3 regions of the Pseudomonas sp. TE24901 genome follow, and region 2 is predicted to be linked to each of the others. Evidence: predicted binding sites of a transcription regulator. Region 2 holds the regulator's gene; each other region holds the start of a gene.

Region 1 (3,960 bases), on a different contig from region 2:
TTCCAGCGGTTGACGATGCCGCAGAACAGCTCCGCCGTCTTCTCGGTGTCGTAGCGAGCAGAGTGGGCCTCACGCCCGTCAAAGTCGATACCGGCTGCCTGGCAGGCTTTTGCCAACACAGTCTGGCCATACGCCAGGCCGGCGAGGGTGGCCGTGTCAAAGCTGGAGAAGGGGTGGAACGGGTTGCGCTTCATGTCCAACCGCGCCACGGCGGCGTTCAGGAAGCCCAGGTCGAAGCTGCTGTTGTGACCCACCAGGATCGCGCGTTTGCAGCCATTGGCCTTCAACGCCTTGCGCACGCCACGGAAGATGTCGGTCAGCGCCGCTTCTTCGCTCACGGCCATGCGCAGTGGGTGATCGAGCTTGATCCCGGTGAACTCCAAGGCGGCGGCCTCGATATTCGCACCTTCGAACGGCTCGACGCGGAAGAAGTGGGTATGTTCCGGGAACACAAAGCCCTGTTCGTCCATGCCGATGGTGGTCGCAGCGATTTCCAGCAGGGCGTCAGTTGCGCTGTTGAAACCACCGGTCTCTACGTCGATGACAACCGGCAGATAGCCGCGAAACCGCTCGGCCATCGGGTGGCGCGAACCGCCACCACTGTGCTCGTGTTCGTCGTCGTAATGATCTTCACTCACTTGCTTTCCTCCAGCAGGCGCCAGCGCAGTGTTTCACCGGCGCGCAGCGGGATGACAGTCAGCTCGCCAAACGGCAGGCTGGCAGGGGCGGTCCAGTCTTCACGAACCAGGGTGATGCGGTCGGTGTTCGCCGGCAGGCCGTAGAAACGCGGGCCGTTGAGGCTGGCAAACCCTTCGAGTTTGTCCAGCGCATTACGTTGTTCGAATGCTTCGGCGTACAGCTCGATGGCCGCAAACGCCGTGTAGCAACCGGCACAACCGCACGCGGCCTCCTTGGCGTGCTGGGCGTGGGGCGCCGAGTCGGTGCCGAGGAAGAACTTCGGATTGCCGCTGGTCGCGGCATCCAGCAGCGCCACCTGATGGGTGTTGCGCTTGAGAATCGGCAGGCAATAGAAGTGCGGCCGAATCCCGCCCACCAGCATGTGGTTGCGGTTATAGAGCAGGTGATGTGCGGTGATGGTTGCGCCAACGTTGGCCGAAGCCTCGTTGACGAACTGCACGGCATCGGCCGTGGTGATGTGCTCAAACACCACCTTCAGGGTCGGGAACAGCTCGACCACACGGCGCATGTGCTCATCGATGAAGATCTTTTCACGATCGAACACGTCGACGTCGCCACGGGTGACTTCACCGTGGATCAACAGCGGCATGCCCACTTCGGCCATGGCCTCGATCGCCGGCAGGATCTTGTCGATACTGGTTACGCCGGAGTCGGAGTTGGTGGTCGCGCCTGCCGGGTACAGCTTGGCGGCATGCACGAAACCACTGGCCTTGGCTTCACGAATCTCTTCGGGCTGGGTGCGGTCGGTGAGGTAGAGCACCATCAACGGTTCGAAGCGGCTGCCGGCCGGTCGTGCAGCGAGGATACGCTGGCGATAGGCATCGGCTTGCTCGGCGTTACGCACCGGAGGTACCAGGTTAGGCATGATGATGGCGCGGCCAAACGTGCGCGCTACATCGGCCACGGTGTGGGGTAACGCAGCACCATCGCGAAGATGAATATGCCAGTCGTCGGGACGCAGCAGGGTCAGGCGGTCGGACATTGGGGATTCCAGGCGGGTCAATCTGGTGGGAATGCTACCGGAAAAGACTCTATCAGGCACTCGCTATCAAGTTTTGCGGGATGCATCCGATAGCCTTTTGTATGCCTTATCGATGTATGACGCTTTGAAGTGTTGTAGAAACCAGTGGAGCCTCCCGTGCGCCAGCATTATCTAGCCCTGCTCAGTGTGTTCGCCAGCCTGCCTGCGATGGCCCTCACGTTCCAGACACGTCTGGAGAACATTGAGTGGAAGGTGGAAGGCGACCAGTTCGAGTGCCGCCTGACCCAGCCGATCACGGATTTCGGTTCGGGTGAGTTCGTGCGCCGGGCCGGCGAGCAGGCGACGTTTCGTCTGAAAGCCTATAACGGCTCGCTGGGGGCTGGCTCGGCCACGCTGTTGGCCGCTGCTGCACCGTGGCAACCAGGGCGCGGTGATATTAACCTTGGCGCCGTACGCGCGGGCAGTGGCGATGTGCTGTTCAACAGCTCCCAGGCCCAGGCCGGGCGATTGTTCACCGGCTTGCTTGAAGGTCGCAGCCCCACCGTTCGGCATTACGGACGAGAAGGGGGCTATTCTGAAATTCGTCTGTTACCGGTGAAATTCAGCAAGGCCTACAACGACTACCAGTTGTGCACCACCAAGCTGTTGCCGATGAATTATGACCAGGTCAAGCAGACCGAAGTCGGGTTCCCCGGGGGAGGCATCGAGCTGGATGCGGCCGCCAAGAAGAAACTGGATGTGATACTCGCGTTCATGAAAGCCGACCCCACGGTCAACCATGTTGAGTTGAATGGTCATTCGGACAACAGCGGCAATCGACTGACCAACCGCGACGTTTCGCGCCGTCGCGGGCTGGCGGTGATGGACTATCTAAAGGCCAACGGCATCCAGGAATCGCAGATCACCCTGCGCTTTCATGGCGAAAGCTACCCGTTGGCACCGAACACCAACGCGGCAAACCGGGCCCGCAATCGCCGCGTCAACATTCAGCTTGAGCGCGTGGCAGCCCCCGAGAAACCGGCGCCCACGGCCACCGGCCCGAGCAACCCGGCGCACACGTCGTAAGGTGCGACCATCGGTCGCCCGCTCGACATAATCTGTCGCTTTATCTTCATTTGCTGTCGCGCCTCTGTAAATCCACGGTTTTGGTCGGTAGAATCGACGCCTTTCCGTACAACCCCGTGGAGTGATGGCATGGCCGACGTAAACAAGGTCGTTCTCGCGTATTCCGGCGGCCTGGACACTTCGGTGATCCTCAAGTGGCTGCAGGATACTTATAACTGTGAAGTGGTGACCTTCACCGCTGACCTGGGTCAGGGCGAAGAGGTCGAACCTGCACGTGCCAAGGCGCAAGCCATGGGCGTGAAAGAGATCTACATTGACGACCTGCGCGAAGAGTTCGTCCGCGATTTCGTTTTCCCGATGTTTCGCGCCAACACCGTCTACGAAGGCGAGTACCTGCTGGGTACTTCCATCGCACGTCCGCTGATCGCCAAGCGCCTGATCGAAATCGCCAACGAAACCGGCGCCGACGCCATTTCCCATGGCGCTACCGGCAAAGGCAACGACCAGGTACGTTTCGAACTGGGCGCCTACGCCCTCAAGCCAGGCGTGAAAGTGATTGCTCCATGGCGTGAGTGGGACCTGCTGTCCCGTGAAAAGCTGATGGATTATGCTGAAAAGCACGCCATCCCGATCGAGCGCCACGGCAAGAAGAAGTCCCCGTACTCGATGGACGCCAACCTGCTGCACATCTCCTATGAAGGCGGCGTGCTGGAAGACACCTGGACCGAGCACGAAGAAGACATGTGGCGTTGGACCGTCTCCCCGGAGAACGCTCCAGACAAGCCGCAGTACCTGGAACTGACCTATCGCAACGGCGACATCGTCGCGCTGGATGGCGTCGAAATGACTCCGGCCACCGTACTGGCGACCCTGAACCGTATCGGCGGCGAACACGGCATCGGCCGTCTCGACATCGTCGAGAACCGTTACGTGGGCATGAAGTCCCGTGGCTGCTACGAAACCCCAGGCGGCACCATCATGCTGCGCGCCCACCGCGCCATTGAGTCCATCACCTTGGACCGCGAAGTGGCTCACCTCAAAGACGAACTGATGCCCAAGTACGCCAGCCTGATCTACACCGGCTACTGGTGGAGCCCAGAGCGTCTGATGCTGCAACAGATGATCGACGCATCCCAGGTCCACGTGAACGGCGTTGTGCGCCTGAAGCTGTACAAGGGCAACGTGATCGTCACCGGCCGCAAGTCCGATGAGTC
Region 2 (3,960 bases):
TGGCCTGCAAGCCAGCGACCCGGCGTTGCGCATGCAGCTGGAAAGCCTGGCCGGGCGTGGCATCAAGTCGAAGAATTACCTGGTGCTTGCAACCACTAGCCAGAAACAGGTTCTTACCGCTGCGTATCATAGCTACAAGCGCTGCGGCCTGGCCGGTTGCATCCTGACTAAACTCGATGAAACGGCGAGTCTGGGCGAGGTGTTGAGCCTGGCCATCAGCCACGAATTGCCGGTTGCCTACCTGACCGACGGGCCGCGGATCCCGGATGATCTGCATCTGCCGCGCCGTCATCAGCTGGTCAGCCGTGCAGTCAGCGTGCAAATGCAAGAAGAGCCTAGCGAGGAAGCGATGGCCGATATGTTCGCTGACCTTTACCACAACCCGGCAAAACGGGTCGGTTGAGGGCAGCATGAACACCGTGAAATGTATCTACATCGATGGTCTGCAAGCGATTCACGCGGCCAAGCCATGTAGCCTGCGTCTAAGCAAGACAAGGTAAAGAAATAAAATGGGCAGCATGCATCCCGTACAGGTGATCGCGGTGACCGGCGGCAAAGGTGGCGTCGGGAAAACTAACGTGTCAGTGAATTTGTCCCTGGCCCTGGCAGAGCTTGGCCGTCGCGTCATGCTGCTGGATGCTGACCTGGGGTTGGCGAACGTCGACGTTCTGCTGGGGCTGACACCCAAACACACCCTCGCCGATGTGATCGAAGGCCGTTGTGAGCTGCGCGATGTGCTGCTCCAGGGCCCCGGTGGCATTCGGATCGTGCCGGCCGCCTCGGGCACCCAGAGCATGGTGCACCTGAGCCCGGCGCAGCATGCCGGCCTGATCCAGGCCTTCAGCGATATCGGCGACAACCTCGACGTGCTGGTGATCGACACCGCCGCCGGGATCGGCGAGTCCGTGGTCAGCTTCGTGCGCGCAGCGCAAGAAGTGCTGCTGGTGGTCTGCGACGAACCCACCTCGATCACCGACGCCTACGCCCTGATCAAACTGCTTAACCGTGACTACGGCATGAACCGCTTCCGCGTGCTGGCCAACATGGCCCAAAGCCCGCAGGAAGGGCGAAACCTGTTCGCCAAGTTGACCAAGGTCACGGATCGCTTCCTCGATGTCGCCTTACAATACGTCGGCGCAGTTCCTTATGACGAGTGTGTGCGCAAGGCCGTGCAAAAGCAGCGTGCGGTCTATGAAGCGTTCCCTCGTTCGAAGTGCGCACTGGCGTTCAAGGCCATTGCCCAGAAGGTCGATACCTGGCCGTTGCCCGCCAACCCACGGGGGCATCTGGAGTTTTTCGTCGAGCGATTGGTGCATCAGACGAGCGCAGGACCCGTGCTATGACAGCGACTGGCTACAACGCGTACAAGAAGTCTGCCCGTGACAGCCAGGGCGAGTTGATCGAGCGCTACGCGCCGTTGGTCAAGCGTATCGCCTATCACCTGCTGGCACGCCTGCCGGCCAGCGTCCAGGTCGAAGACCTGATCCAGGCCGGCATGATCGGCCTGCTCGAAGTGTCGACCAAATACGACGCGAGCAAGGGTGCAAGTTTCGAGACGTATGCGGGTATCCGTATTCGTGGCGCAATGCTCGATGAAGTGCGCAAAGGCGATTGGGCACCGCGTTCGGTGCACCGCAATACGCGCATGGTCAGTGATGCAATTCGCGCAATTGAAGCAAAAACCGGTCGTGACGCTAAAGATCATGAAGTTGCGGCCGAACTCCAATTGAGTCTCGATGATTACTACGGGATTTTGAACGATACCTTGGGCAGCCGCCTGTTCAGTTTCGACGACCTGTTGCAGGACGGCGAACACGAAGGGCTGCACGAGGACGGCGCGAGTGCACATCTGGAGCCGTCGCGTGACCTGGAAGATGAACGCTTCCAGGGTGCGTTGGCGGACGCGATCGCCAATTTGCCGGAGCGTGAGCGACTGGTGTTGGCGCTGTACTACGACGAAGAGCTGAACCTCAAGGAAATCGGTGAGGTCCTGGGGGTCAGCGAATCGCGTGTCAGCCAGCTGCACAGCCAGTGCGCAGCCCGCTTGCGGGGGCGGTTGGGAGAGTGGCGCGCGCGCTGACAGGCAGTGTGGGGACACTGCAGACGCTACCGTGAAAGCCATCGCTTTCGCGGGTTCGTACCGTGGTGCCCTGGGCAGTCCTTTTTGTGTAACGCCTGTTGATTGAAATGGCGCGTCCAGGTGCTGGGCGCGTTTAAGACTGCTTGGAGGTCGAATTGGACAAGAACATGAAAATCCTCATCGTTGATGACTTCTCAACGATGCGGCGGATCATAAAAAACCTGTTGCGTGACCTTGGGTTCACAAACACGGTCGAGGCGGATGACGGCATTACAGCGATTCCGATCCTCAACAGCGGGAGCATCGACTTTCTGGTAACCGACTGGAACATGCCGGGCATGACCGGTATCGATTTGCTGCGCCACGTGCGTGCTGATGAAAAACTGCGCAGCCTGCCTGTGCTGATGGTGACCGCCGAAGCCAAGCGTGAGCAGATCATCGAAGCCGCCCAAGCCGGGGTAAACGGTTACGTGGTCAAGCCATTCACTGCGCTGGCCTTGAAAGAGAAGATCGAGAAAATCTTCGAACGCATCGGTCATTGATGCTGCCACGGGGGAGCTATGGAGCATAAAGAAACGTCACAGGGAGACTTCGAGTCGACCCTGAAAAAGCATGCTCACCAGTTGGTCGACAGCCTTGAAAAAGGCCAGTTCGGCGACGCGGTGCAGTTAATCCATGAGCTCAACCAGACCCGTGACCGCGGCCTGTACCAGGAAGTGGGCAAGCTCACGCGCGAGCTGCACAGTGCGATCGTCAATTTCCAGATTGACCCGCACATGCCCCAGGCCGAAGAGATTTCGCAAATCACCGATGCCACCGAACGCCTGTCCTACGTGGTCAGGCTGACCGAGGCGGCGGCCAACCGCACCATGGACCTGGTGGAGAACGCCACGCCCCTGGTCAATGGCATGGCCAATGAAGCCCAGGCCCTCAGCGTTGACTGGGGCCGCTTCATGCGTCGGGAAGTGGGCGCGGAAGAGTTTCGTGAATTGGCGCGTCGGGTCGACGGCTTTCTGTCGCGCAGCGAGCAGGAAAACCGCACGGTTTCCAGCAACCTCAACGACATTCTGCTGGCCCAGGATTACCAGGACCTCACCGGCCAGGTGATCAAGCGTGTGACCCAATTGGTCACCGAAGTGGAAAGCAACTTGCTCAAATTGGTGCTTATGGCAGGCCAGGTTGACCGCTTTGCCGGTATCGAACATGACCGCGCAGCGATCCTCTCGGAAAAAGATCCACAAAAACATCTCGCCAAGGGTGAAGGTCCGCAGATTCATGCCGATAAACGTGAAGACGTTGTATCGGGTCAAGATGATGTTGATGACCTGTTATCCAGTTTAGGCTTCTAAGGAGCACCCACATGAGCTTCGGCGCCGATGAAGAAATCCTTCAGGATTTCCTTGTAGAGGCCGGCGAAATTTTAGAGCAGTTGTCCGAGCAACTGGTCGAGCTGGAAAGCCGACCGGATGATGCGAACCTGCTCAATGCAATTTTTCGCGGTTTTCACACTGTAAAAGGGGGCGCCGGCTTCCTCCAGCTCCATGAGCTGGTGGAGTGCTGCCACATCGCCGAGAACGTGTTCGACATCCTGCGCAAGGGTGAGCGTCACGTTGACTCGGAATTGATGGACGTGATTCTCGAAGCACTGGATGCGGTCAACGGCATGTTCAGCGAAGTGCGCGACCGTGCACCGATCACTGCCGCCACCCCGGAACTGCTGGCCGCCCTGGCGCGCCTGGCAGAGCCTGCCGACACCTCGGCCGCACCCGTTGCGGCTGCGGCGCCCGAGCCTGTGGTGGAAGCCGAGCCGGATGTGACGGACAGCGAGTTCGAACAACTGCTCAACTCCCTCAGTGCCGTCAAGGCCGAGGCTGAGGCCC
Region 3 (3,960 bases), on a different contig from region 2:
CACGGCGTCTCCCTCTATACGATTACCGTGCTCATCGGCTGGGGACAGTTCGCTCATGGCTATCCATGAACCGATGTCACTCCAACCAATATCACAGGGCACCATAGCCACTTTGTTGGAGCGCTCCATCAACGCGAAGTCGATCGAGATATCCGGGACTTTGGCGAAGCTATTGGGCTCCAGGTGCAAGCAACGATGGCTCTCACCTTGCATCTCTCCTGACGCAACAAGACAGCGATCCACAGCACTCGCCACCTCTGGCGCCCACAGCGTCATTTCTTCAATCAATGTGCCAGCACGAAAACAGAACATGCCGGAGTTCCAGAAGTACTGGCCTGAAGCCAAATATCCTTCGGCAACCTCGATACTTGGTTTTTCTACAAAACGTTTTACTTCGAAGCCTGCGCCCAAGGGTTTATCGCCGTCTTTCTGAATATAGCCATAGCCGGTTTCCGGATACTCAGGGCGTACACCGAACGTCACCAGCCAGCCATTTTTTGCTAATTCTGAGGCCGCCGATACCGCGCTGGAAAACTCCACTTGCTTCTCAATAAGGTGATCAGCAGGAAGTATCAAAATGATGGCATCCGCCCCATGTACACGTTCGACCTCTTTAGCTGCCATAAAAACCGCAGCGGCGGTATTACGCCCGAAAGGCTCAAGTACAAAGCTCGTATTCGTAAACTGCGGTGCTTGCGCAGCGTATTCATCTAATGTCTTGAAATAGAGATCACGGTTGGTAATCGTCAAAACTTCATTGACCGTCTCTAAAGCCAAGGCGCGGCTGTAGGTCTTACGTATCAGGTTGCCTCCGTCCGGCAACTCGATAAATGGTTTGGGATGTGCTGAACGTGAAACAGGCCAAAGCCGGCTGCCGGAGCCACCGCAGATAATGACCGGAACAAGTGTCACATTCGTCTCCTTTTTACACATTTTCACATTATCTCGATCGAAGTCTCACCCACAGGACATCGCACATTCGAAATGCGAACTAACGTGGAATCTTTATGCCATCATGCGAACTAGCGTAGAGTCTTTATGCCATCATGCGAATCAATATTCTAAGATGCTATTTCAGGGAATTACATATTATTGCGAAACATTAGCGCTGATATCTTTTAGCACAATGTCAGGGTATGTCTAGAAAAATACAAACATCCCTCACCCCGCAAAAGCATTCTTCTTCGTCGAAAAATCTAAACTTCTCACGAAACATGTCGATTTCTCGCATGAACTCCACGACCAATTTTCGGAATAGTCCTACAATCCATTTACTTAGAGCGCACACCACAGGAATATGCTGTCGTATTTACGAAGCATTGCCATGACGCAATTCACTGCTGGAAAATTTTCTCAACAATTGCTCGCGCCTGCCGATACCCCCTGAAAGCCTTGTGGATTGAACAATCATGCGTAATAACCAACCCGTTACCCAGCGCGAACGTACCTTCCCCGCTCAGCAACGGTTGATCTCCACCACAGATGCCAAGGGTGTCATCACTTACTGCAACGACGCGTTTGTCGAGATCAGTGGGTTCACCCGCGACGAGCTGATTCGTGCCCCGCACAATCTGGTGCGTCACCCGGACGTTCCGCCGGCGGTGTTCGCGCACATGTGGTCGACGCTCAAACAAGGCTTGCCATGGATGGGCATTGTCAAGAATCGCTGCAAGAGCGGTGATCACTATTGGGTTAACGCCTATGTGACCCCCGTTTTCGACGGTAACCAGGTGATCGGCTACGAATCGGTGCGCATCAAGCCCACCGCCGAGCAGATCCGCCGGGCCGAAGCGCTCTACCAACGCATCAACCAGGGCAAGTCTGCCGTTCCCCAGCGGGACAAGTGGCTGCCGGTGCTGCAGGACTGGCTGCCATTTATCCTGGTCAGCCAGTTGAGCTTCATGATCGGCGCGTCGCTGAACTCCCATTGGGGCTTTGCCCTGGCGGCAGGTTTGTCGGTGCCGTTGGGCCTGCTGGGCCTGAGCTGGCAGCAGCGCGGCCTCAAGCGCTTGTTGCGCCTGGCCGAGCAGACCACCTCCGACCCGTTGATCGCGCAGATGTACACCGACAGCCGTGGCGCACAAGCGCGCCTGGAGATGTCGATCCTCAGCCAGGAGGCACGCCTGAAGACGTGTCTCACACGCTTGCAGGACACGGCTGAGCACCTGAACGATCAAGCCGCACAGTCCAACACCCTCGCGCACAACAGCTCCAGTGGCCTGGAACGCCAGCGCGTCGAGACCGAACAGGTGGCCACCGCCGTCAACCAGATGGCCGCGACCACCCAGGAAGTCGCCAGCCACGTGCAGCGCACAGCCGACGCAACCCAGGAGGCCAACCGCCTGACCGGCCGTGGTCGCGATATCGCCGGGGAAACACGCGAGGCGATACAGCGCCTGTCCGTTGCAGTGGGTGAGACCGGCGTGACCGTCACCCAACTGGCCAAGGACAGTGATGAGATCGGCGGTGTGGTCGATGTGATCAAAGGCATTGCCGACCAGACCAACCTGCTGGCCCTGAACGCGGCCATTGAAGCGGCACGCGCCGGTGAGATGGGCCGAGGCTTTGCGGTGGTAGCGGACGAAGTGCGCCAACTGGCGCAACGCACCGCCGAATCCACCGGACAGATCCACGCGTTGATCGCCAAGCTTCAGCAGACCGCCGCCGCTGCCGTGCAAACCATGGACGCCGGGCATCGCCAGGCCGAAGAAGGTGTGGCACGGGTGACGGAAGCGGATCAGGCGTTGGTGGGCATCAGTGAAGCAGTAGCGCATATCACCGACATGACCACCCAGATCGCAGCAGCGACCGAAGAGCAAAGCTCGGTGGCCGAAGAGATCAGCCGCAACATCAGCACCATTGCGTTGCTGGCGGATCAGACGTCGGAGCAGGCGCTGAACTCGGCGCAGTTGAGTGAAGAGCTGACCCATACCGCCAATACCCAGTATTCGCTGGTAGAGCGTTTCAACCGGTAAACCACCGTGGCGAGGGAGCTTGCTCCCGCTGGGCTGCGCAGCGGCCCCAAAATCTTGGGAGCGCTTCGCACTCCAGCGGGAGCAAGCTCCCTCGCCACAGGTTTTACTCAGTGCTCATAAGAAACCCAGCCACTTTCACCGCCGCAGCCTCCAGATGCTGCTCATGACTGAACCCCGACGCCTTCAACGGCTTCAAGTCATGATCGCCCGCCACCAGCCACATCACTTCGATGCTCGGCGACAGCGCATACCCTTCCACCGCCGCCCGATCCCCCAACGCATCCCGCTCGCCCTGCACAATCAAGGTCGGCGTCTTCAACCCCTCCAGATGCTCGACCCGTGGTTTTTCCGGCTTGCCCACCGCATAGAACGGATACCCCAGGCACACCAGCCCATCGGCACCCAGCTCATCCGCCAACAAACTGGCCATGCGCCCGCCCATGGACTTGCCGCCAATCGCCAGTTTCCCAGCGACATGACGTCGCACCTGCGCATACACCTCGCGCCAGGCTTCCAGCAGTTTCGGCGCCGGATTCGGCGGGCGCTTGCCGCCGTCCACACGGCGCTGGGCCATGTACGGAAACTCGAAGCGCACCACGTTGACGCCATGCCCGGCAAGGCGTGCAGCCATGTCGTTCATGAAAGCTGAGTCCATCGGCGCGCCGGCGCCGTGGGCCAGGATCAGCGTCACAGGCTCGCGTCCCGCAGCGGGCGAGGCGACATCCCACAACCACCCATGTTCCCGCACACACTGCGCCCATTGATCCCCGTCAATACTGGCCTTGTGCTCTTCTCCCATGCTTGCCTCGCTTTTTAGTCTGCCTATAACTCCAGCCCAAGTGCCGCATCTGCTTGGGTTGAACCGTGGATGGGGAACCATGAACACTACTTTAAGTACCGCCTATAACTACAAGGTGGTCCGCCAATTCGCCATTATGACGGTGGTGTGGGGCATCGTCGGCATGGGGCTCGGGGTTTTTCTCGC

The links. Region 2 encodes FliA, which starts transcription of late flagellar genes. Its sites were predicted from a motif close to CTAAAGTTTNNNNNNNNNNNGCCGNTAA; they were not measured.
Region 1: the regulator FliA is predicted to act here: its motif matches at 1,747-1,774, upstream of ACVWVP_RS25625 (flagellar protein MotY).
Region 3: the regulator FliA is predicted to act here: its motif matches at 1,353-1,380, upstream of ACVWVP_RS15820 (methyl-accepting chemotaxis protein).

Annotation. Positions count from the first base shown of each region.
Region 1 covers NZ_JBSSAF010000015.1:64,313-68,272, reverse strand. Annotated here, with positions in the region: gene rnt (ribonuclease T) at 1-638, opposite strand, end outside; gene pyrC (dihydroorotase) at 635-1,681, opposite strand; gene ACVWVP_RS25625 (flagellar protein MotY) at 1,838-2,746, shown strand; gene ACVWVP_RS25620 (argininosuccinate synthase) at 2,876-3,960, shown strand, end outside.
Region 2 covers NZ_JBSSAF010000006.1:10,655-14,614, forward strand. Annotated here, with positions in the region: gene flhF (flagellar biosynthesis protein FlhF) at 1-403, shown strand, start outside; gene fleN (flagellar synthesis regulator FleN) at 510-1,343, shown strand; gene fliA (RNA polymerase sigma factor FliA) at 1,340-2,080, shown strand; gene ACVWVP_RS13170 (chemotaxis response regulator CheY) at 2,248-2,622, shown strand; gene ACVWVP_RS13175 (protein phosphatase CheZ) at 2,641-3,429, shown strand; gene ACVWVP_RS13180 (chemotaxis protein CheA) at 3,441-3,960, shown strand, end outside.
Region 3 covers NZ_JBSSAF010000007.1:132,843-136,802, forward strand. Annotated here, with positions in the region: gene ACVWVP_RS15815 (mannose-1-phosphate guanylyltransferase/mannose-6-phosphate isomerase) at 1-912, opposite strand, end outside; gene ACVWVP_RS15820 (methyl-accepting chemotaxis protein) at 1,410-2,975, shown strand; gene ACVWVP_RS15825 (alpha/beta family hydrolase) at 3,079-3,774, opposite strand; gene ccoN (cytochrome-c oxidase, cbb3-type subunit I) at 3,854-3,960, shown strand, end outside.